3 regions of the Psychrobacillus sp. FSL W7-1493 genome follow, and region 1 is predicted to be linked to each of the others. Evidence: a T-box and tRNA genes for the amino acid it is inferred to sense, from the RefSeq annotation. Region 1 holds a T-box; the other regions hold tRNA genes.
What was found. The T-box of region 1 lies ahead of thrS (threonine--tRNA ligase). A T-box ahead of a tRNA ligase gene usually reads a tRNA of that ligase, here a tRNA-Thr.
Positions count from the first base shown of each region.

Region 2: it encodes a tRNA-Thr, which carries the amino acid that the T-box ahead of thrS (threonine--tRNA ligase) is inferred to sense. The anticodon was not compared.
Region 3: it encodes a tRNA-Thr, which carries the amino acid that the T-box ahead of thrS (threonine--tRNA ligase) is inferred to sense. The anticodon was not compared.

Region 1 covers NZ_JBBOSB010000001.1:370,587-378,306, reverse strand. Annotated here, with positions in the region: gene MKX96_RS01930 (VanZ family protein) at 1-313, shown strand, start outside; gene MKX96_RS01925 (GerW family sporulation protein) at 335-724, opposite strand; gene MKX96_RS01920 (GNAT family N-acetyltransferase) at 738-1,244, opposite strand; gene MKX96_RS01915 (nucleotidyltransferase domain-containing protein) at 1,248-2,048, opposite strand; gene MKX96_RS01910 (DegV family protein) at 2,193-3,041, shown strand; gene MKX96_RS01905 (GNAT family N-acetyltransferase) at 3,064-3,813, opposite strand; gene MKX96_RS01900 (hypothetical protein) at 3,948-4,145, opposite strand; gene thrS (threonine--tRNA ligase) at 4,406-5,593, opposite strand; T-box leader at 5,645-5,864, opposite strand; T-box leader at 5,902-6,124, opposite strand; gene MKX96_RS01890 (GNAT family N-acetyltransferase) at 6,186-6,731, opposite strand; gene MKX96_RS01885 (FAD-dependent oxidoreductase) at 6,753-7,720, opposite strand, start outside.
Region 2 covers NZ_JBBOSB010000002.1:51,333-59,052, forward strand. Annotated here, with positions in the region: gene lysS (lysine--tRNA ligase) at 1-286, shown strand, start outside; rRNA gene MKX96_RS17690 (16S ribosomal RNA) at 666-2,219, shown strand; rRNA gene MKX96_RS17695 (23S ribosomal RNA) at 2,461-5,389, shown strand; rRNA gene rrf (5S ribosomal RNA) at 5,511-5,626, shown strand; tRNA gene MKX96_RS17705 (tRNA-Val) at 5,650-5,725, shown strand; tRNA gene MKX96_RS17710 (tRNA-Thr) at 5,739-5,814, shown strand; tRNA gene MKX96_RS17715 (tRNA-Lys) at 5,821-5,893, shown strand; tRNA gene MKX96_RS17720 (tRNA-Leu) at 5,916-6,000, shown strand; tRNA gene MKX96_RS17725 (tRNA-Gly) at 6,018-6,092, shown strand; tRNA gene MKX96_RS17730 (tRNA-Leu) at 6,108-6,196, shown strand; tRNA gene MKX96_RS17735 (tRNA-Arg) at 6,213-6,289, shown strand; tRNA gene MKX96_RS17740 (tRNA-Pro) at 6,295-6,371, shown strand; tRNA gene MKX96_RS17745 (tRNA-Ala) at 6,386-6,461, shown strand; rRNA gene MKX96_RS17750 (16S ribosomal RNA) at 6,597-7,720, shown strand, end outside.
Region 3 covers NZ_JBBOSB010000001.1:233,239-240,958, reverse strand. Annotated here, with positions in the region: gene sigW (RNA polymerase sigma factor SigW) at 1-521, opposite strand, end outside; gene rocF (arginase) at 696-1,598, opposite strand; gene MKX96_RS01255 (GNAT family N-acetyltransferase) at 1,669-2,247, opposite strand; tRNA gene MKX96_RS01250 (tRNA-Ala) at 2,378-2,450, opposite strand; tRNA gene MKX96_RS01245 (tRNA-Gln) at 2,469-2,543, opposite strand; tRNA gene MKX96_RS01240 (tRNA-Tyr) at 2,549-2,632, opposite strand; tRNA gene MKX96_RS01235 (tRNA-Val) at 2,660-2,735, opposite strand; tRNA gene MKX96_RS01230 (tRNA-Thr) at 2,844-2,916, opposite strand; tRNA gene MKX96_RS01225 (tRNA-Asn) at 2,924-2,998, opposite strand; rRNA gene rrf (5S ribosomal RNA) at 4,051-4,166, opposite strand; rRNA gene MKX96_RS01215 (23S ribosomal RNA) at 4,224-7,152, opposite strand; rRNA gene MKX96_RS01210 (16S ribosomal RNA) at 7,358-7,720, opposite strand, start outside.

The sequences.
Region 1 (7,720 bases):
TGTCTCTGTCGAGGAACGTGGCTACTATGCATTTGTTGAATTCTTAATAAGAAAAGGCACACACTTCTTTTATTTTGGTTTGATTAGCGTAGCCATTCATATTGCTTTGTCTAAAAGATTAAAATACCGAAAACTGGTGGCAATATTCATTACCTTTCTTCTTGGAGCTGCTGATGAATTCCATCAATCCTTTACGAGTGGACGATCCGCTCTTTTTCAAGATGTCCTACTAGATACAAGTGGTGCAATTTTTGCCATGCTAGTATTAACATTAGTACAACGTATAAAGCACAGAAAAAACGCTACCCCCTAAAGGGAAGCGTTTTCTATCTAACTATTTACGTCTTTTTATTAGCAAGAAAGCAATTCCTAGCGTAACTACGGAGAATACTGTAAGTATTTGGTTTATCGGAAGGATAGGTTTAAATTTCACATTCTCAGCGGTGATTTCATATACTCCTATCGGTTTTACCGAAAAGGCACCACCTGCTCCTTCTCCTTGGCCACTTGAATTTTGCTCATCCGTAATCTCAGTTCCACCTCCGCCACCTCCACCCACAAAATAGTTAACCTTGGCAACGGGTAAAACTTTTTTATTATCCAACACAATTGGCTCTCCATATATTAGAGAAACGTCTTTTTCTCGAGAGAACTTTTCGAATATCGCACGTACGGGAGTTTGAAGCCACGGTAGCTTTACATCGCTTTTTAACTTTTCTTCCATAATGTCATCTCCTTTATTTTAGGATAAGTGTCATGTGATGTTCCTCGTAGTAAACATCTTCAACTTTTAAAGCCATTTCTTCTATTCCAAATACTTTAAAACCTAACTGAAGATATAAATTTTTGGCAGACTTATTGTCGGCAACAACTGTTAGATTAATCTTTTCTATCTCATAAGTTTCTCTTGCTTGTTTAATGGCCTGCTCCATCAAAGATCTCCCTATTCCTTTTCTTCTTCCTAGCGGGCTAACATACATCGCAAAAATATTTGCTCTATGCTTCATTTTTAAAGTACTTTCTTGTAAGAGGGTGACCATACCTATTAATCTTGTTCCTTCATATGCCCCAAAGGTATAATTTCCGTCTACCTTGAAATTAGCTCTTACTCTCTTAATGGGGTTTTCTCTTTGAATAGCCTCTTCATAGCTAGTTCCGAATGCTTCGGGACTATTTTGCAGTGCCTCAAGCCTAAGCTCCCAATAAGCCCTGGCATCATCAGATGTTAACCTTCTAATTTCCATGTTCTATGCCTCCTGAGAAAAATAGCGTGCATTACAAATTTCATGTGCGTACAATATTAAATCTCTACAAGCCTCTGCACGTGATTTTTCTGTTTCAAATAACGACGCAGACTGCTCTAAAGAGCGAATTCTCATTCCTTCTTTTAGTAAGGGATGCCAAACATTTGGCAGCATACTTAATCCTTTTCCCAGTGCTTCTTTTTTTGAAATAATCTGCTCATATTCGAGTGAATAAAGAATTCTGCAAATAGTAGCTGTAACAGCCTCCACCACTTCATCAGGCACTGAATCTGGTATTTCTTTTGCTTTCTCATACCAATAATGATTTATATTGTATTTTAACGTTTCCAAGACGTCTTCCCATTCAGTAGGGATATTTAGCTCCTGAATGGCTGTCCCCTGCAATACAATTCCATGCTCCTTTAACACCCACCAAGTTACATGATTAATGTCCCAATGACCTACCTCAACTAAACCTTCTGAACAATATGGATACGGCTGAAGAAGATTATTGGTTTTACCAAGGTCCTTTGTTTGAATATACATACCATCCATCCGAGAACCTAATTCTTCTTTAGACAATTGAAAATGAATGTCCTTTATTATTTCTATTTCTTTCTCATTCATCTCTCTTTTTAATAAAACAATAAAGTCAATATCACTCTTCTTCTCATCAAAAGCTCCTAAAGCAATGGAGCCATACAGATAAACTCCTTCTATTAAAGTCTTAGGTAGATTTGTGTTTAATTGCGGTAAATATAATTGCAGTAAGTTATGCGCAGACTGAGATATTAAATAACCCAAAGTTCTTCTCCCCTTCTAAATATGTTCAAAATATGTCCCAGGTTCCGAAATTTCGACAAAACATGACAAGTAACACTATTACTAAAAACTAGTCTAAGGTACATTAGCGCTAACAAATAATTTTTTTTAGGAGATTATCATACTGTGAATAAAAATGTTGCTTGGATTACTGACACTGCTGCTTTATTGGAACAATCATTTATTGAAAAACATAATATACATGTCTTACCGCTAAATATTGTTTTTGAAGAAGGTGCCTTCAAGGAAACAATTGATATGACACATGATGAATTCTATGACAAATTAAGAACCGCAAAAGTCCATCCTAAAACCTCTCAGCCCCCAATTGGCGAGATGGTGCAACTATATGAAGATTTAAAAGCACAGGGATATGACTGTGCAGTAGCAGTTCATACGTCTAGTGAGCTATCAGGAACTTATAACAGCTCACAAACTGCTTCTGAACTAGCCAACTTTAAAGTGTATTCGATTGATTCTAAAATAGGTTCTTATCCGATGGTCAAAATGCTAGAGGTTGGAAAAAGCATGGTAGAAGAAGGACATGATGTAGAAGAAGTTGTAGCCCATATTGAAAATATGACAAATAACTCCGAGTTATCCTTTATTCCTTCTAGCTTGACTCAGCTTCATAAAAGCGGTCGTGTGTCCGGCACGAAAGCTTTTCTTAGTAATCTCTTAAATATAAAAGTAGTCATTTCCTTTGATGAAGGAAAAGTGGTTATGAAAGAAAAAGTCCGTGCAGATAAAAGAGCTAAAAATTATGTAATGGAGCTACTTCGAAAAGACATGAAAATAGCTGAAGTTCCAGAAGTTGCCGTAATCAACTGCAACAATGTTAAGGATGCTAAAACCTGGAGAGAAGAAATCTTACAAGAATTCCCTAAGCTAAAGGTAATCGTTATCCCACTAAGCGCTTGTGTAGGAGTGCATGCGGGAGAAGGTACAACAGGACTTAGCTGGGTCAGATATTAATAGATTCAATCGAGGGGGTTTGCTATTTAGCAAACTCCTCTTTTAATAAGGAACAAATAGCAGCATCGCAAAACCGCCCTTTTTCAAATGCCGATTTTCTTAATGTTCCCTCATATATAAATCCTGCCTTCTCCAAAGTTCTTTTCGATGCACTATTTTCCGGATCATAGAGTGCTTCAATTCTGTTAAGCTCCATATTTTCAAAGCCATAGGTAAGTATAGGCTGCAAAATCTCTGTCATTACTCCCCTTCTCCAAAATTCTGGTGTGAGCTCAAACCCGATTTCAGCCTTATAGTGTTCCTTTTCCCAATTATGGTAGCCACAGCTCCCTATAATCTTATTGTTCTCCTTAGTAGCTATCCCCCAACGCAAGCCCTCATTTTTATGATATTTTTTCTGCCAGTTCTTTATTATCCTTCTTGCTTCGCTAACATCATTTAAGACATCCAGATCATAGTATTTCATAACCTCATCCTGAGAGAAATAATGGAAAACCTCTTTTGCATCGCTTAGTTCTATTTGGCGCAGTATAAACCGTGTCGTTTCCATTCTAGGAAACCTTTTATTGCGTTGATCATAGGCAAATAATACAAAGAATTGAGCAATGAAAATTATCCCTGACAAGAAACTAATAAAGATGCTTATCCAAACATGTGATGATATTTCTCCATTTCCAATAGGGCCAACTTTCGGCTGGTACATATCATAAACACCATAAGCATTAATCCCTAATATAACTACTCCAGCAAACAATATAATCCATTTAGCCATGACGACACTCCCTATCGAGAGTTTATTCGAGATGATGGCCATAAAATCCTTTTTTGTTGTTCTGAAAAGACCTATAGCGCCGCCGGACTATTTTACGACAATTAACTCTTCGTTTACGACAATCACCGGATAATTTACGACAATCTCTCGCCTGCCCTATCCCTTTGACCTGATTTACGACAATCCAGCCTCGGATTACTACAATGACCGGATACTTTACGACATTCACCTGATAATTTACTACAATCTCTCGCCTGCCCTATCCCTTTGACCTGATTTACGACAATCCACCCTCCGATTACTACAATGCCTGGATACTTTACGACATTCACCTGATAATTTACTACAATCTCTCGCCTGCTCTATCCCTTTGACCTGATTTACGACAATCCACCCACCGATTACTACAATGCCTGGATACTTTACGACATTCACCTGATAATTTACTACAATCTCTCGCCTGCTCTATCCCTTTGACCTGATTTACGACAATCCAGCCTCCGATTACTACAATGCCTGGATACTGTACGACAATCACCTGATAATTTACGACAATCCGTCATCCAATCCACTTACCACAACACCTTTACTCTCACAGATGTTGTCCAATAAATGTTTCTATCCCCATGTCACCAAGGCTTCCTACTCGATGCTTCCTAACGGAAACAACTTGATTCTCCATTTCCTGGTCACCGATGATCAGCATATACGGATGCTTTTGCATGGCTGCCTCTCGTATCTTCAATCCAATCTTTTCTACGCGTTCATCTACTTCTACCCGGTAGCCTTCTTGTTCTAGCTGCGACTTTACTTCTTCCGCATAAGCTAGATGAGCATCTGCGATAGGCAATACCTTCACTTGAACTGGGGCTAGCCAAAGTGGAAAATTACCTTGAAAGTGTTCTAATAGAATCGCGATAAATCGTTCAATGGAGCCATAGATCGCTCGATGAATCATGATAGGACGACGAAGTTGGTTGTTTTCATCGACGTACTGACAATTAAATTTTTCCGGCATTTGAAAATCAAGCTGAACTGTTCCACACTGCCAGCTACGTCCAAGTGAATCGAGTATATGGAAGTCAATTTTAGGACCGTAAAAAGCTCCATCTCCCTCGTTTACTTGATATTCAACCTGTTTACTCTTCAATACCGATTCTAGTGCTTCTTCTGCTTGGTCCCATGCTTCCACAGAACCCATAAAATCCTCTGGACGAGTTGATAGCTCCACCTTATAGCTAAATCCAAATTCACGGTAGAATTCATCCACTAGATCTAACACCTTCGCAAGCTCACCTTCAATTTGCTCCTCTAGAACAAACAGATGGGCATCGTCTTGAGTAAATGCTCTAACACGTAATAGACCATTCAAAGATCCCGAAAGCTCATGACGGTGTACTAATCCGAGCTCTGCATACCGTATTGGAAGTTCTCGGTAACCTCTTCTTTTACTATTAAAGATTAAAACTGCTCCTGGACAGTTCATTGGCTTTATCGCATACTTTTGTTCATCCACATCGGCAAAATACATATTTTCATGGTAATGATCCCAGTGTCCCGACTTCTCCCAAAGCTCCTGCTTCATCATGATAGGAGTCTTTATCTCCTGGTAGCCCGCTCTCTGATGCTTCTCTCTCCATAAATTTTCTAGTTCATTTCGTAAGACCATTCCTTTTGGTAGATAAAATGGCATACCGGGAGCTTCCTCCATGGACATAAATAATTCTAATTGCTGACCTAATTTTTGATGACTTAATCTTTCCTCGGCTTTTACTGACATTATAATTCCTCCTAGTTTTGGTTAAATATAAAAAGACCACACCCATCCCGGTAAAGGGACGAGTGTGGTCGTGGTTCCACCCTAATTTTGCCGACATTAAAAAATACGGCTCTCATAAAATATAACGGTTTTCCGATTATGGATACTAGTTGTTCCCCATAATAGCTCCAAGGTGGTAAACTATTCGCCTTTCTAACAGGGCTTTCAGCCAATGACCCTGCTCTCTAATTAGAAATTGTTGAATAATTCATGTCCTTTTCATAGCTTAAATATAAAATTGTATATACAAAAAAACACACCCGTCCCGGTAAAGGGACGAGCGTGGTCGTGGTTCCACCCTAATTTTGCCGTCGAATAAAAAATACGGCTCTCTAAAAAGATAACGGTTTCCCGATTATGGATACTAGTTGTTCCCCATAATAGCTCCAAGGCGGTAAATCATTCGTTTTTCTTACAGGGCTTTCAGCCAATGACCCTGCTCTCTAATAAGAAATTTATTGAAATGACTCATGTCCTTTTCTTTGCCTAAATAACATAAATTAATTTTCAATAGTATATTCAATAAGTTTAGAATAGTCAACTAAATTTTATTTTAAATGAAAGAACGTCCCATCACAACCGTGTGATAGTATTTCCCATCCCTTAAAATTTTATCGTTTTTTAATATACCCTCTACCTCGAAACCATACTTTTTATATAAGGAAATCGCTTTTTCGTTTGTATGTAATACATTTAATGAGATTTTTTTGATACTATTGGCATCAGCCCAAGCGATCGACTCCTTCAAGAAGTTGGTACCGATACTCAGCTCCCAATATTCTTTTAAGACACACACACCAAATTCTACTTTATGCGCAAACCGCGTTAAGCCGTTCCCTACACATCTAGAAAAGCCAACAATCCTCCCCTCAATCTCTGCGACTAAAAAGAGATTGTTCACGGAAAGGGTGTCATCCTCAATTAGCTTCTCAAAGCCTGTGACATCAATGAATGCTTCCCCTTGTTCTCTATCTAGATTCTCCGTCTCCCCGTCGATTTGAACCCTGACCTCGGACAGCTGTTTTGCATCGAGCTGACTAGCCGATCTGATTTTATACGAGATATCTCTAACCTTAAATTCCTTTGTCTCTATTTCCATCTCTCAATTTCCCACTTTTCTTTATTTATTCTTATCGAAGTTTCTTTTAGCAAGCTGCTGCAAAGGATCCCATACACCGTTAAATGGTGGAGCGTACGATAGGTCCAGGTCTAATAAATCGGGGAGCTTCATGCTGTGGTAAAGGGCAGTTGCTAATACATCGGTGCGCTTGTCTACTCCTTGCCCACCAACAATCTGACCACCTAGAAGCAATTGATCCTCTTTACGATAAAGGAGTTTTATCTGCATTAACTCTTTACCAGGATAATAACCTGCAATATCACTGGCCTCAATCGTACTTGTGTCGAAAGGAATGTCTAGTTCCTTTACTTCCTCCTCTGACAGTCCGGTTCTACCAATAGACAATTCAAAGAATTTCATAATAGAGGTACCGACAATACCTTTAAATGGTATTTCTTCTCCAATCATATTGAATCCTGCAAGTCTACCTTGTTTATTGGCAGTAGTACCTAGCGGGACATAATCGTTTTTTTGTTTCAAACGATTAAAATGAGTGGAGCAATCTCCTGCCGCATAAATATCTGGAATACTTGTTTCCAAATATTCATTTACGATTATGGCTCCATTCGCTAGAGTCTCTATTCCTGTCTCCTTAAGGAAATTAGTTGCAGGTTTTATGCCAATAGCTATTAACACTAAGTCTGTTGAGTATGTCCCTTTGTCAGTTACAACCGCTTGGACTCGTGTCTTCCCCGTAAAGGATTTAACCTCCTCATTTAGTTTGACCTCCACATGTTTTTCCTTTGCCTTTTGTAGTAATATGTCTGACATCTCTGGATCAAGAATTGGCATTAGTCGATCTCCACGTTGAATTACTCGGACCTCTTTACCAATTTCTCTTATGTTTTCTGCCATTTCTAAACCAATATATCCTCCACCGATAATCGTAACGTGATTTACAGCCTCTAAATCCGCTATCAATGCCTCGGTTTGTGGAATGGTTTTAAACGTATGTATCCCATCTAGTT
Region 2 (7,720 bases), on a different contig from region 1:
AGATCGCTTTGAGCTGTTTATTGTTCGTCGTGAGCATGCTAATGCTTTCACAGAGTTAAATGATCCTATCGATCAACGTAATCGCTTTGAAGCGCAATTAGAAGAGAAAGCTGCTGGAAACGATGAAGCACATGAAATGGATGAAGATTTCTTAGAGGCATTAGAATATGGAATGCCACCAACAGGTGGACTAGGAATTGGAATAGATCGTTTGGTAATGTTATTAACAAACTCCCCGTCTATTCGCGATGTTTTATTATTCCCTACGATGCGTCATAGAGATTAAAGAGCTTAAGAATGGGACACTACTAGTAGTAGTGTCTCTTTCTATTTATACGACTATATATTGGGTGAGAATTATTTTAATTATTTTACTTTTAAAAAGCCCTTGTAAAAGGTGCTGGCAGGGTGGTATAGTAATCAAGTTCCCAATTTTACTTCTAAATCTCACAAAAATAACTTGAAAAAAGTTGTTGACATTGAAAAGTAGATTTGGTAAGATAATAAAGTCGCCAAAACGAACGGCGCAATGAACATTGAAAACTGAACATGCAAAACGTTAAGACATATAGCATCAACAAGCTTCGGCTTGATTGACGCAAAACAATTTTTGACATCATTTAATGATGATGCCAGCAAAACAAAATGAGCTTTTTAAGTTCTCTATTATGGAGAGTTTGATCCTGGCTCAGGACGAACGCTGGCGGCGTGCCTAATACATGCAAGTCGAGCGGATGATGAAGAAGCTTGCTTCTTCTGATTTAGCGGCGGACGGGTGAGTAACACGTGGGCAACCTGCCCTGTAGATTGGGATAACTCCGGGAAACCGGGGCTAATACCGAATAATCCATTCCCTCACATGAGGAAATGTTAAAAGACGGTTTCGGCTGTCACTACAGGATGGGCCCGCGGCGCATTAGCTAGTTGGTGAGGTAACGGCTCACCAAGGCGACGATGCGTAGCCGACCTGAGAGGGTGATCGGCCACACTGGGACTGAGACACGGCCCAGACTCCTACGGGAGGCAGCAGTAGGGAATCTTCCACAATGGACGAAAGTCTGATGGAGCAACGCCGCGTGAGTGAAGAAGGTTTTCGGATCGTAAAACTCTGTTGTGAGGGAAGAACAAGTACGAGAGTAACTGCTCGTACCTTGACGGTACCTCATTAGAAAGCCACGGCTAACTACGTGCCAGCAGCCGCGGTAATACGTAGGTGGCAAGCGTTGTCCGGAATTATTGGGCGTAAAGCGCGCGCAGGCGGTCCTTTAAGTCTGATGTGAAAGCCCACGGCTCAACCGTGGAGGGTCATTGGAAACTGGGGGACTTGAGTACAGAAGAGGAAAGCGGAATTCCAAGTGTAGCGGTGAAATGCGTAGAGATTTGGAGGAACACCAGTGGCGAAGGCGGCTTTCTGGTCTGTAACTGACGCTGAGGCGCGAAAGCGTGGGGAGCAAACAGGATTAGATACCCTGGTAGTCCACGCCGTAAACGATGAGTGCTAAGTGTTAGGGGGTTTCCGCCCCTTAGTGCTGCAGCTAACGCATTAAGCACTCCGCCTGGGGAGTACGGTCGCAAGACTGAAACTCAAAGGAATTGACGGGGGCCCGCACAAGCGGTGGAGCATGTGGTTTAATTCGAAGCAACGCGAAGAACCTTACCAGGTCTTGACATCCCGCTGACCGGCCTAGAGATAGGCTTTTCCCTTCGGGGACAGCGGTGACAGGTGGTGCATGGTTGTCGTCAGCTCGTGTCGTGAGATGTTGGGTTAAGTCCCGCAACGAGCGCAACCCTTGATCTTAGTTGCCAGCATTCAGTTGGGCACTCTAAGGTGACTGCCGGTGATAAACCGGAGGAAGGTGGGGATGACGTCAAATCATCATGCCCCTTATGACCTGGGCTACACACGTGCTACAATGGACGGTACAGAGGGTCGCAACCCCGCGAGGGTGAGCAAATCCCATAAAACCGTTCTCAGTTCGGATTGTAGGCTGCAACTCGCCTACATGAAGCCGGAATCGCTAGTAATCGTGGATCAGCATGCCACGGTGAATACGTTCCCGGGCCTTGTACACACCGCCCGTCACACCACGAGAGTTTGTAACACCCGAAGTCGGTGGGGTAACCCTTTTGGGAGCCAGCCGCCGAAGGTGGGACAGATGATTGGGGTGAAGTCGTAACAAGGTAGCCGTATCGGAAGGTGCGGCTGGATCACCTCCTTTCTAAGGATATATTCGGAATACAGATCTTTATCTGTATCTTAACGTTTTGCAGTTCAGTTTTGAATGTTCATTCTATATGAGCATTTAAAGCTTTTTAACTTGCTCCTGCGATTACTCGTCGCAAAGGAACAAGCTTTGTTCTTTGAAAACTGGATAAAACGACATCAAAAAAAGAAACAAACGCAAGATATTCAAATTGTGATCACTTACGTGATTGCAAGTGTAGTACTTTTAACTTTTAGGTTAAGTTAATAAGGGCGCACGGTGGATGCCTTGGCACTAGGAGTCGATGAAGGACGGCACTAACACCGATATGCTTCGGGGAGCTGTAAGTGAGCTTCGATCCGAAGATTTCCGAATGGGGAAACCCACTGCCCGTAATGGGGCAGTACATTTGCGTGAATACATAGCGCATCTGAGACACACCCAGGGAACTGAAACATCTAAGTACCTGGAGGAAGAGAAAGAAAATTCGATTCCCTGAGTAGCGGCGAGCGAAACGGGAAGAGCCCAAACCAAGAGGCTTGCCTCTTGGGGTTGTAGGACACTCTATACGGAGTTACAAAAGAATGAGCTAGACGAAGCGACCTGGAAAGGTCCGCAGGATAGGGTAAAAGCCCCGTAGTCAAAAGTTCATTCCCTCCAGAGTGTATCCTGAGTACGGCGGAACACGTGAAATTCCGTCGGAATCCGGGAGGACCATCTCCCAAGGCTAAATACTACCTAGTGACCGATAGTGAACCAGTACCGTGAGGGAAAGGTGAAAAGCACCCCGGAAGGGGAGTGAAATAGACCCTGAAACCGTGTGCCTACAAATAGTCAAAGCCCGTTAACGGGTGATGGCGTGCCTTTTGTAGAATGAACCGGCGAGTTACGATTACATGCGAGGTTAAGTTGAGAAGACGGAGCCGCAGCGAAAGCGAGTCTGAATAGGGCGAATGAGTATGTGGTCGTAGACCCGAAACCAGGTGATCTACCCATGTCCAGGATGAAGGTGAGGTAACACTTACTGGAGGTCCGAACCCACGCACGTTGAAAAGTGCGGGGATGAGGTGTGGGTAGCGGAGAAATTCCAATCGAACCTGGAGATAGCTGGTTCTCTCCGAAATAGCTTTAGGGCTAGCCTCAAACGTTAGAATCTTGGAGGTAGAGCACTGTTTGGACTAGGGGCCCATCCCGGGTTACCGAATTCAGACAAACTCCGAATGCCAATGATTTATGTTTGGGAGTCAGACTGCGAGTGATAAGATCCGTAGTCAAGAGGGAAACAGCCCAGACCACCAGCTAAGGTCCCAAAGTATTTGTTAAGTGGAAAAGGATGTGGCGTTGCTTAGACAACCAGGATGTTGGCTTAGAAGCAGCCATCATTTAAAGAGTGCGTAATAGCTCACTGGTCGAGTGACGCTGCGCCGAAAATGTATCGGGGCTAAACAAATCACCGAAGCTGTGGATTGATACCTTTGGTATCAGTGGTAGGAGAGCGTTCTAAGGGCGTTGAAGTCAGACCGGAAGGACTGGTGGAGCGCTTAGAAGTGAGAATGCCGGTATGAGTAGCGAAAGATGGGTGAGAATCCCATCCACCGTATGACTAAGGTTTCCTGAGGAAGGCTCGTCCGCTCAGGGTTAGTCGGGACCTAAGTCGAGGCCGATAGGCGTAGACGATGGACAACAGGTTGATATTCCTGTACCACCACCCCACCGTTTGAGTGATGGGGGGACGCAGTAGGATAGGGTAAGCGTGCTGTTGGTTATGCACGTCCAAGCAGTGAGGTGTGAGTGTAGGCAAATCCGCACTCTGTAACATTGAGCTGTGATGGCAAGGACGTATGTCCGGAGTTCCTGATTTCACACTGCCAAGAAAAGCCTCTAACGAGGTGGGAGGTGCCCGTACCGCAAACCGACACAGGTAGTCGAGGAGAGAATCCTAAGGTGAGCGAGAGAACTCTCGTTAAGGAACTCGGCAAAATGACCCCGTAACTTCGGGAGAAGGGGTGCTCTTTTGGGTGAATAGCCTAGAAGAGCCGCAGTGAATAGGCCCAGGCGACTGTTTAGCAAAAACACAGGTCTCTGCAAAACCGTAAGGTGAAGTATAGGGGCTGACGCCTGCCCGGTGCTGGAAGGTTAAGAGGAGTGCTTAGCGCAAGCGAAGGTGCGAATTGAAGCCCCAGTAAACGGCGGCCGTAACTATAACGGTCCTAAGGTAGCGAAATTCCTTGTCGGGTAAGTTCCGACCCGCACGAAAGGCGTAACGATCTGGGCACTGTCTCAACGAGAGACTCGGTGAAATTATAGTACCTGTGAAGATGCAGGTTACCCGCGACAGGACGGAAAGACCCCGTGGAGCTTTACTGTAGCTTGATATTGAATTTTGGTGCAACTTGTACAGGATAGGTAGGAGCCTTAGAGCCCGGAGCGCCAGCTTCGGAGGAGGCGTCGGTGGGATACTACCCTGGTTGTATTGAAATTCTAACCCATACCCGTAACCCGGGTAGGAGACAGTGTCAGGCGGGCAGTTTGACTGGGGCGGTCGCCTCCTAAAGTGTAACGGAGGCGCCCAAAGGTTCCCTCAGAATGGTTGGAAATCATTCGAAGAGTGTAAAGGCAGAAGGGAGCTTGACTGCGAGACCTACAAGTCGAGCAGGGTCGAAAGACGGGCTTAGTGATCCGGTGGTTCCGCATGGAAGGGCCATCGCTCAACGGATAAAAGCTACCCCGGGGATAACAGGCTTATCTCCCCCAAGAGTCCACATCGACGGGGAGGTTTGGCACCTCGATGTCGGCTCATCGCATCCTGGGGCTGTAGTCGGTCCCAAGGGTTGGGCTGTTCGCCCATTAAAGCGGTACGCGAGCTGGGTTCAGAACGTCGTGAGACAGTTCGGTCCCTATCCGTCGTGGGCGTAGGAAATTTGAGAGGAGCTGTCCTTAGTACGAGAGGACCGGGATGGACACACCGCTGGTGTACCAGTTGTTCTGCCAAGGGCATCGCTGGGTAGCTATGTGTGGACGGGATAAGTGCTGAAAGCATCTAAGCACGAAGCCCCCCTCAAGATGAGATTTCCCATTACGCAAGTAAGTAAGATCCCTCAAAGACGATGAGGTAGATAGGTTCGGGGTGGAAGCGTGGCGACACGTGCAGCTGACGAATACTAATCGATCGAGGACTTAACCAAATTGTTTGTTTCTAAGATGTCAGTTTATTCAGTTTTGAAAGAATAAATTTTTATTAAATTAATGCTTGTAATAATCTACATAGTTGATATAATAGAACTTGTCTTTCAATAATTATTCAAGTCTAGTGATGATGGCGAAGAGGTCACACCCGTTCCCATACCGAACACGGAAGTTAAGCTCTTCAGCGCCGATGGTAGTTGGGGGTCTCCCCCTGCAAGAGTAGGACGTCGCTGGGCTTGCAATAAAAAAATATTACCCAGGAGGATTAGCTCAGCTGGGAGAGCATCTGCCTTACAAGCAGAGGGTCGGCGGTTCGAGCCCGTCATCCTCCACCATAATTTTACTCCTGCCGGAGTAGCTCAACTGGTAGAGCAACTGACTTGTAATCAGTAGGTTGAGGGTTCAAGTCCTTTCTCCGGCACCATTTTCCGAGCCATTAGCTCAGTTGGTAGAGCATCTGACTTTTAATCAGAGGGTCGAAGGTTCGAGTCCTTCATGGCTCATTCACTTTTGTGAAATAAATATGCGGGTGTGGCGGAACTGGCAGACGCACTAGACTTAGGATCTAGCGCCGCAAGGCGTGGGGGTTCGACTCCCTTCACCCGCACCACTTAACTTAATAACCGAGCGGAAGTAGTTCAGTGGTAGAACACCACCTTGCCAAGGTGGGGGTCGCGAGTTCGAACCTCGTCTTCCGCTCCAAAGATTCATTGAAGTGCCGGGGTGGCGGAACTGGCAGACGCACAGGACTTAAAATCCTGCGGTAGGTGACTACCGTACCGGTTCGATTCCGGTCCTCGGCACCACTTTTATGAATAATTAGCGCCCGTAGCTCAATTGGATAGAGCGTCTGACTACGGATCAGAAGGTTGTGGGTTCGACTCCTGCCGGGCGCGCCATATAACGGGAAGTAGCTCAGCTTGGTAGAGCACTTGGTTTGGGACCAAGGGGTCGCAGGTTCGAATCCTGTCTTCCCGACCAGTTATTATTATTTCGGGGCCTTAGCTCAGCTGGGAGAGCGCCTGCCTTGCACGCAGGAGGTCAGCGGTTCGATCCCGCTAGGCTCCACCATGAACATTGAAAACTGAACATGCAAAACGTTAAGACATACAGCATCAACAAGCTTCGGCTTGATTGACGCAAAACAATTTTTGACATCATTTAATGATGATGCCAGCAAAACAAAATGAGCTTTTTAAGTTCTCTATTATGGAGAGTTTGATCCTGGCTCAGGACGAACGCTGGCGGCGTGCCTAATACATGCAAGTCGAGCGGATGATGAAGAAGCTTGCTTCTTCTGATTTAGCGGCGGACGGGTGAGTAACACGTGGGCAACCTGCCCTGTAGATTGGGATAACTCCGGGAAACCGGGGCTAATACCGAATAATCCATTACCTCACATGAGGAAATGTTAAAAGACGGTTTCGGCTGTCACTACAGGATGGGCCCGCGGCGCATTAGCTAGTTGGTGAGGTAACGGCTCACCAAGGCGACGATGCGTAGCCGACCTGAGAGGGTGATCGGCCACACTGGGACTGAGACACGGCCCAGACTCCTACGGGAGGCAGCAGTAGGGAATCTTCCACAATGGACGAAAGTCTGATGGAGCAACGCCGCGTGAGTGAAGAAGGTTTTCGGATCGTAAAACTCTGTTGTGAGGGAAGAACAAGTACGAGAGTAACTGCTCGTACCTTGACGGTACCTCATTAGAAAGCCACGGCTAACTACGTGCCAGCAGCCGCGGTAATACGTAGGTGGCAAGCGTTGTCCGGAATTATTGGGCGTAAAGCGCGCGCAGGCGGTCCTTTAAGTCTGATGTGAAAGCCCACGGCTCAACCGTGGAGGGTCATTGGAAACTGGGGGACTTGAGTACAGAAGAGGAAAGCGGAATTCCAAGTGTAGCGGTGAAATGCGTAGAGATTTGGAGGAACACCAGTGGCGAAGGCGGCTTTCTGGTCTGTAACTGACGCTGAGGCGCGAAAGCGTGGGGAGCAAACAGGATTAGATACCCTGGTAGTCCACGCCGTAAACGATGAGTGCTAAGTGTTAGGGGGTTTCCGCCCCTTAGTGCTGCAGCTAACGCATTAAGCACTCCGCCTGGGGAGTACGGTCGCAAGACTGAAACTCAAAGGAATTGACGGGGGCCCGCACAAGCGGTGGAGCATGTGGTTTAATTCGAAGCAACGCGAAGAACCTTACCAGGTCTTGACATCCCGCTGACCGGCCTAGAGATAGGCTTTTCCCTTCGGGGACAGCGGTGACAGGTGGTGCATGGTTGTCGTCAGCTCGTGTCGTGAGATGTTGGGTTAAGTCCCGCAACGAGCGCAACC
Region 3 (7,720 bases), 140 kb from region 1:
TGTATTCTTGTTTTTACTGTGCCTAATGGGAGATCTAAAATTTCACTTATTTCCTGTAATGATAGTTCCTCCATGTATTTAAGCACTATAGCAGATCGATACTTATCTGGAAGACGGCTGATCTCATATTGAATTCTATCTTGTAGCTCAAGTTTCATCAACTCTTCCTCAGGAAGTTCGTCAGAGGCAGCTATTTGAGAATACATGTCGAGACCTTCCGTACCTTTTACTTCTGCATCTAAATAATAATCAGGCTTTTTTTTACGTATACGATCAATACATAAATTGGTAGCAATACGATACAGCCACGTAGAAAATTTTCTCTTTTGATCGAATGTATGAATATTTATATAGGCCCGGACAAATGCCTCTTGTGCTATATCTTCAGCTTCGTGACGATTGCCAAGCATTCTATAACAAACTTGGAAAAGCCTATTTTGGTAAAGGTCGACAATCTCCGCGAATGCGTCTTTATCTCCTTTAAGTACTTGTTTTATTCTTTTGTTAACTATCGCATCCATCGTGTGATTTCCCCTCCGCTCTATGCGGCTGTCTCTACCTATACGTAAGAAGGATTCAACAGGTTTCATTTTTTTATATTATTTTAATTTTATCAAATATTTCCTGTGTTGTGTTGTTAAAAAAAAGAAAAAGCTGACAATTAGCCTGCTTTTCCTAAAATACTAATAAAACTATTATATTAAGCTTTCTCCAAATAATGAGCCCATAAGTGCTACTGCAGTATCAGCTGTTTTATTTTTCTCATCGAGAATAGGATTTACTTCTACAAATTCAGCAGATGAAATTAAATGAGAGGAATAAAGCATTTCCATAGCTAAATGACTTTCACGATAGCTTATACCTCCTGGTACCGGCGTTCCCACTCCAGGTGTATATAGCGGATCTAATCCATCTAAGTCAAGAGACAAATGCACACCGTCCACTTTACGTTCCAGGAAGTAAGTTATCGTTTGATTCATAACCTCGGTCATTCCTAGCTTATCTATTTCATGCATGGAGAAAACTTTAATACCTTTTTCTCTAATCAGTTCTCTCTCTCCCGGGTCTACAGAGCGGGCGCCAATTATAACTATATTCTCGGGTTTAATCTTCGGTGCAAATTCACGTATGTTCACTAAATCCTTGTGACCTAAGCCTATGCTTACGGCTAATGGCATACCATGAATATTTCCCGATGGAGAAGTTTCAGCAGTGTTTAAGTCCGCATGAGCATCGTACCAGATAACCCCTAGATTTTCATAATGATCAGAAAGACCTGCTAATGTACCGATAGCTATACTATGATCTCCACCTAGGACAAGTGGGAAATCCCCTGCCTCTACAACCGCATGCACTTTATTGGCAAGAGCTGTATTAGCTTCAATCACCTGCTCTAAATTTCTTAAGGTAGTAGATGATTCTTTTTTTCTAGTCTGACTGATTAAAATATCCCCTTCATCCTTCACCGTATGACCAAGGTCAGTTAAGCGTTCCACTACTCCAGCATAACGAATTGCACTTGGTCCCATATCTACCCCGCGTCTATTTTGGCCAAGATCCATGGGAACGCCTATAATTGTTAGATTTAATTTATTCATTATTTTATACCCCCTTTAGTTCATACACTTATTGTAATTCCTTAAAGGCAGTTGGCTCAACTCAGCATTTTCATGTATATTTATTCATTAATAATTGAAGATATTTTTTTGCTTCTGCCCATTCTTCATTTACAATCGAATATAAAACCGCGTTTCTGACGGTCCCGTTGGATCTCACACGTTCGTTCCTTAACACACCTTCCTTGATGCCCCCAATTCTTTCAATAGCTCGCTGTGACGGTAAGTTTAACTCGTCGGTTTTAAACTGCACACGAATCATCCCCAACGCCTCAAAGCAATGCTGGAGCATCAAGAACTTACAGGTCGTATTTACATGAGTTCTCTGAAAAGCTTTCCCGTAAAAAGTAGAACCAATTTCACAAGCACGGTTAACTTGATCTATCCCGTAAATCCTAGTCGTACCCATTATTTTCTTGGTATCTGTATGTTCCACTACATAAACAATTGCGGTTTGTTGACCTTGCATTTGATCAATTCCTGCCTGCAGCCAATCTCCTAGCTGTTCTTCACTTTCTACCCTATGTAACATATATTCAAATACGCTAGGCTCATACAGCTCCCACAGTAACGGTATATCGCTTTTCGTTAACAATCTTAACGTAACATCCCCTAGGATTAAGCTTTCCATTTCTCTCACAACCTCTTCTCTTTTTCTATTTATATCGGAATGTAGAAGTTATTTTGTTATATATCTAAATACAAAAAAACTCTTTTCAATTGAATGAAAAGAGTACAGTATACACACATTAGAATTAAAATGGAGCCTAGCGGGATCGAACCGCTGACCTCCTGCGTGCAAGGCAGGCGCTCTCCCAGCTGAGCTAAGGCCCCATAATAGATAATAGAAAATGGCTGGGGTACCTGGATTCGAACCAGGGCATGACGGAATCAAAATCCGTTGCCTTACCGCTTGGCTATACCCCAAAAACTGGTGGAGGGGGACGGATTCGAACCGCCGAACCCTAAGGAGCGGATTTACAGTCCGCCGCGTTTAGCCACTTCGCTACCCCTCCAGGCTATTATAAAAACTTTAAACTTTATGGTGGAGGATGACGGGCTCGAACCGCCGACCCTCTGCTTGTAAGGCAGATGCTCTCCCAGCTGAGCTAATCCTCCAAAACAGTAATCCTCTTTAAAAACCGGACAATTAATAGTTTAGCATAAGTATTACTTCAAAACAAGCATTTTTTTATGTACATTCTCTACTTTTATGTAAAATAGAAAAGCTTCCAACCGGATTTGAACCGGTGACCTCTTCCTTACCATGGAAGCACTCTACCTACTGAGCTATGGAAGCATAAAAATGGCTCCGAAGGTAGGACTCGAACCTACGACCAATCGGTTAACAGCCGATTGCTCTACCACTGAGCTACTTCGGAACGTTCTTATTATTTAAAGTACAAATATAATTATAACAAGTATACTTTAAATTTCAAGCTTAATTTAGGTATTTTTCCAATGAAATATTCAAGGTTCCAACATATAGAAGTTACCATCTTTTTGAATGATATTCTCTATATTTTATTTCATAGAAGATGCTTCACCATATTATATTGTCCATTTTTATTTAGAAATATGCGTAGAAGAATTTTTTATTTAGAGTTTTTTTAATCTATTTTTTAATTCTTATTTATAGCCAAAAATTTAAGCTATTAATAGAACAGTGAAATTTAATATTGCTTTTTTATGTTTAAAGTAGAGTTGGTTTTCGCTCTAGACGTAAGCTTTCCGCGGGGAGTCGCCGTCTGCCTCTCCAATCAATAGAGTAATTAATGTTAGTATTTTATAGGTAGTGCATTCTATATAAAATTCAACGCTCATTAAAAGATTTAATTATTGCTAGGAGAGTGCTTTTAAAGTAGACGAATGGTACGAGCAGGAATCACAGCTGTCACAGAGTTTAAACGCCTTTTTGATCAGGCTCACGTAATTATTACTCGTAACTCTTTCCTTGCCCTATTCATAACATGCTTAAGTATTTTTGTAATTTCTGGGGAGAGATTGCCTTCTAAACAAAAAAACACCAGCCACAGTCGTTCAGTTCCTCGAACTCTTTGCCCCTCCGGCTTCTCGCTCACTTCCTTAGGGAGAGAATGCCTTCGGCTTTTTTTTGATACAGGACAAAACAAAAAAGCCGCCACCGATTACTCGGTGACGACTTCCTTTAGTTGCCCAGCGACGTCCTACTCTTGCAGGGGCGACCCTCCAACTACCATCCGCGGCTGCGAAACCAGATGGGCGGCAGATTTCTTCGTCAGCCGCAGTCGTTCGGTTCTCGCGTATGCCATACGCTCCGAGCCTCTCTTCTTTGCTTCCTCGAACTCTTTGCCCCTCCGGCTTCTCGCTCACTTCCTTAGGGAGAGAGTGCCTTCGGCTTTTTTTTTGAAACAAAAAAGCCGCCACCGATTACTCGGTAACGACTTTCTTTGGTGCCCAGCGACGTCCTACTCTTGCAGGGGGAGACCCCCAACTACCATCGGCGCTGAAGAGCTTAACTTCCGTGTTCGGTATGGGAACGGGTGTGACCTCTTCGCCATCATCACTAGACTTTTGAGTTGTTCACTCAAAACTGGATAAAAGACATCATTAATCGAAACAAACCATTTGGTTAAGTCCTCGATCGATTAGTATTCGTCAGCTGCACGTGTCGCCACGCTTCCACCCCGAACCTATCTACCTCATCGTCTTTGAGGGATCTTACTTACTTGCGTAATGGGAAATCTCATCTTGAGGGGGGCTTCGTGCTTAGATGCTTTCAGCACTTATCCCGTCCACACATAGCTACCCAGCGATGCCCTTGGCAGAACAACTGGTACACCAGCGGTGTGTCCATCCCGGTCCTCTCGTACTAAGGACAGCTCCTCTCAAATTTCCTACGCCCACGACGGATAGGGACCGAACTGTCTCACGACGTTCTGAACCCAGCTCGCGTACCGCTTTAATGGGCGAACAGCCCAACCCTTGGGACCGACTACAGCCCCAGGATGCGATGAGCCGACATCGAGGTGCCAAACCTCCCCGTCGATGTGGACTCTTGGGGGAGATAAGCCTGTTATCCCCGGGGTAGCTTTTATCCGTTGAGCGATGGCCCTTCCATGCGGAACCACCGGATCACTAAGCCCGTCTTTCGACCCTGCTCGACTTGTAGGTCTCGCAGTCAAGCTCCCTTCTGCCTTTACACTCTTCGAATGATTTCCAACCATTCTGAGGGAACCTTTGGGCGCCTCCGTTACACTTTAGGAGGCGACCGCCCCAGTCAAACTGCCCGCCTGACACTGTCTCCTACCCGGGTTACGGGTATGGGTTAGAATTTCAATACAACCAGGGTAGTATCCCACCGACGCCTCCTCCGAAGCTGGCGCTCCGGGCTCTAAGGCTCCTACCTATCCTGTACAAGTTGCACCAAAATTCAATATCAAGCTACAGTAAAGCTCCACGGGGTCTTTCCGTCCTGTCGCGGGTAACCTGCATCTTCACAGGTACTATAATTTCACCGAGTCTCTCGTTGAGACAGTGCCCAGATCGTTACGCCTTTCGTGCGGGTCGGAACTTACCCGACAAGGAATTTCGCTACCTTAGGACCGTTATAGTTACGGCCGCCGTTTACTGGGGCTTCAATTCGCACCTTCGCTTGCGCTAAGCACTCCTCTTAACCTTCCAGCACCGGGCAGGCGTCAGCCCCTATACTTCACCTTACGGTTTTGCAGAGACCTGTGTTTTTGCTAAACAGTCGCCTGGGCCTATTCACTGCGGCTCTTCTAGGCTATTCACCCAAAAGAGCACCCCTTCTCCCGAAGTTACGGGGTCATTTTGCCGAGTTCCTTAACGAGAGTTCTCTCGCTCACCTTAGGATTCTCTCCTCGACTACCTGTGTCGGTTTGCGGTACGGGCACCTCCCACCTCGTTAGAGGCTTTTCTTGGCAGTGTGAAATCAGGAACTCCGGACATACGTCCTTGCCATCACAGCTCAATGTTACAGAGTGCGGATTTGCCTACACTCACACCTCACTGCTTGGACGTGCATAACCAACAGCACGCTTACCCTATCCTACTGCGTCCCCCCATCACTCAAACGGTGGGGTGGTGGTACAGGAATATCAACCTGTTGTCCATCGTCTACGCCTATCGGCCTCGACTTAGGTCCCGACTAACCCTGAGCGGACGAGCCTTCCTCAGGAAACCTTAGTCATACGGTGGATGGGATTCTCACCCATCTTTCGCTACTCATACCGGCATTCTCACTTCTAAGCGCTCCACCAGTCCTTCCGGTCTGACTTCAACGCCCTTAGAACGCTCTCCTACCACTGATACCAAAGGTATCAATCCACAGCTTCGGTGATTTGTTTAGCCCCGATACATTTTCGGCGCAGCGTCACTCGACCAGTGAGCTATTACGCACTCTTTAAATGATGGCTGCTTCTAAGCCAACATCCTGGTTGTCTAAGCAACGCCACATCCTTTTCCACTTAACAAATACTTTGGGACCTTAGCTGGTGGTCTGGGCTGTTTCCCTCTTGACTACGGATCTTATCACTCGCAGTCTGACTCCCAAACATAAATCATTGGCATTCGGAGTTTGTCTGAATTCGGTAACCCGGGATGGGCCCCTAGTCCAAACAGTGCTCTACCTCCAAGATTCTAACGTTTGAGGCTAGCCCTAAAGCTATTTCGGAGAGAACCAGCTATCTCCAGGTTCGATTGGAATTTCTCCGCTACCCACACCTCATCCCCGCACTTTTCAACGTGCGTGGGTTCGGACCTCCAGTAAGTGTTACCTCACCTTCATCCTGGACATGGGTAGATCACCTGGTTTCGGGTCTACGACCACATACTCATTCGCCCTATTCAGACTCGCTTTCGCTGCGGCTCCGTCTTCTCAACTTAACCTCGCATGTAATCGTAACTCGCCGGTTCATTCTACAAAAGGCACGCCATCACCCGTTAACGGGCTTTGACTATTTGTAGGCACACGGTTTCAGGGTCTATTTCACTCCCCTTCCGGGGTGCTTTTCACCTTTCCCTCACGGTACTGGTTCACTATCGGTCACTAGGTAGTATTTAGCCTTGGGAGATGGTCCTCCCGGATTCCGACGGAATTTCACGTGTTCCGCCGTACTCAGGATACACTCTGGAGGGAATGAACTTTTGACTACGGGGCTTTTACCCTATCCTGCGGACCTTTCCAGGTCGCTTCGTCTAGCTCATTCTTTTGTAACTCCGTATAGAGTGTCCTACAACCCCAAGAGGCAAGCCTCTTGGTTTGGGCTCTTCCCGTTTCGCTCGCCGCTACTCAGGGAATCGAATTTTCTTTCTCTTCCTCCAGGTACTTAGATGTTTCAGTTCCCTGGGTGTGTCTCAGATGCGCTATGTATTCACGCAAATGTACTGCCCCATTACGGGCAGTGGGTTTCCCCATTCGGAAATCTTCGGATCGAAGCTCACTTACAGCTCCCCGAAGCATATCGGTGTTAGTGCCGTCCTTCATCGACTCCTAGTGCCAAGGCATCCACCGTGCGCCCTTATTAACTTAACCTAAAAGTTAAAAGTACTACACTTGCAATCACGTAAGTGATCACAATTTGAATATCTTGCGTTTGTTTCTTTTTTTGATGTCGTTTTATCCAGTTTTCAAAGAACAAGTTAAAAAGCTTTAAATGCTCATATAGAATGAACATTCAAAACTGAACTGCAAAACGTTAAGATACAGATAAAAATCTGTATTCCGAATATATCCTTAGAAAGGAGGTGATCCAGCCGCACCTTCCGATACGGCTACCTTGTTACGACTTCACCCCAATCATCTGTCCCACCTTCGGCGGCTGGCTCCCAAAAGGGTTACCCCACCGACTTCGGGTGTTACAAACTCTCGTGGTGTGACGGGCGGTGTGTACAAGGCCCGGGAACGTATTCACCGTGGCATGCTGATCCACGATTACTAGCGATTCCGGCTTCATGTAGGCGAGTTGCAGCCTACAATCCGAACTGAGAACGGTTTTATGGGATTTGCTCACCCTCGCGGGGTTGCGACCCTCTGTACCGTCCATTGTAGCACGTGTGTAGCCCAGGTCATAAGGGGCATGATGATTTGACGTCATCCCCAC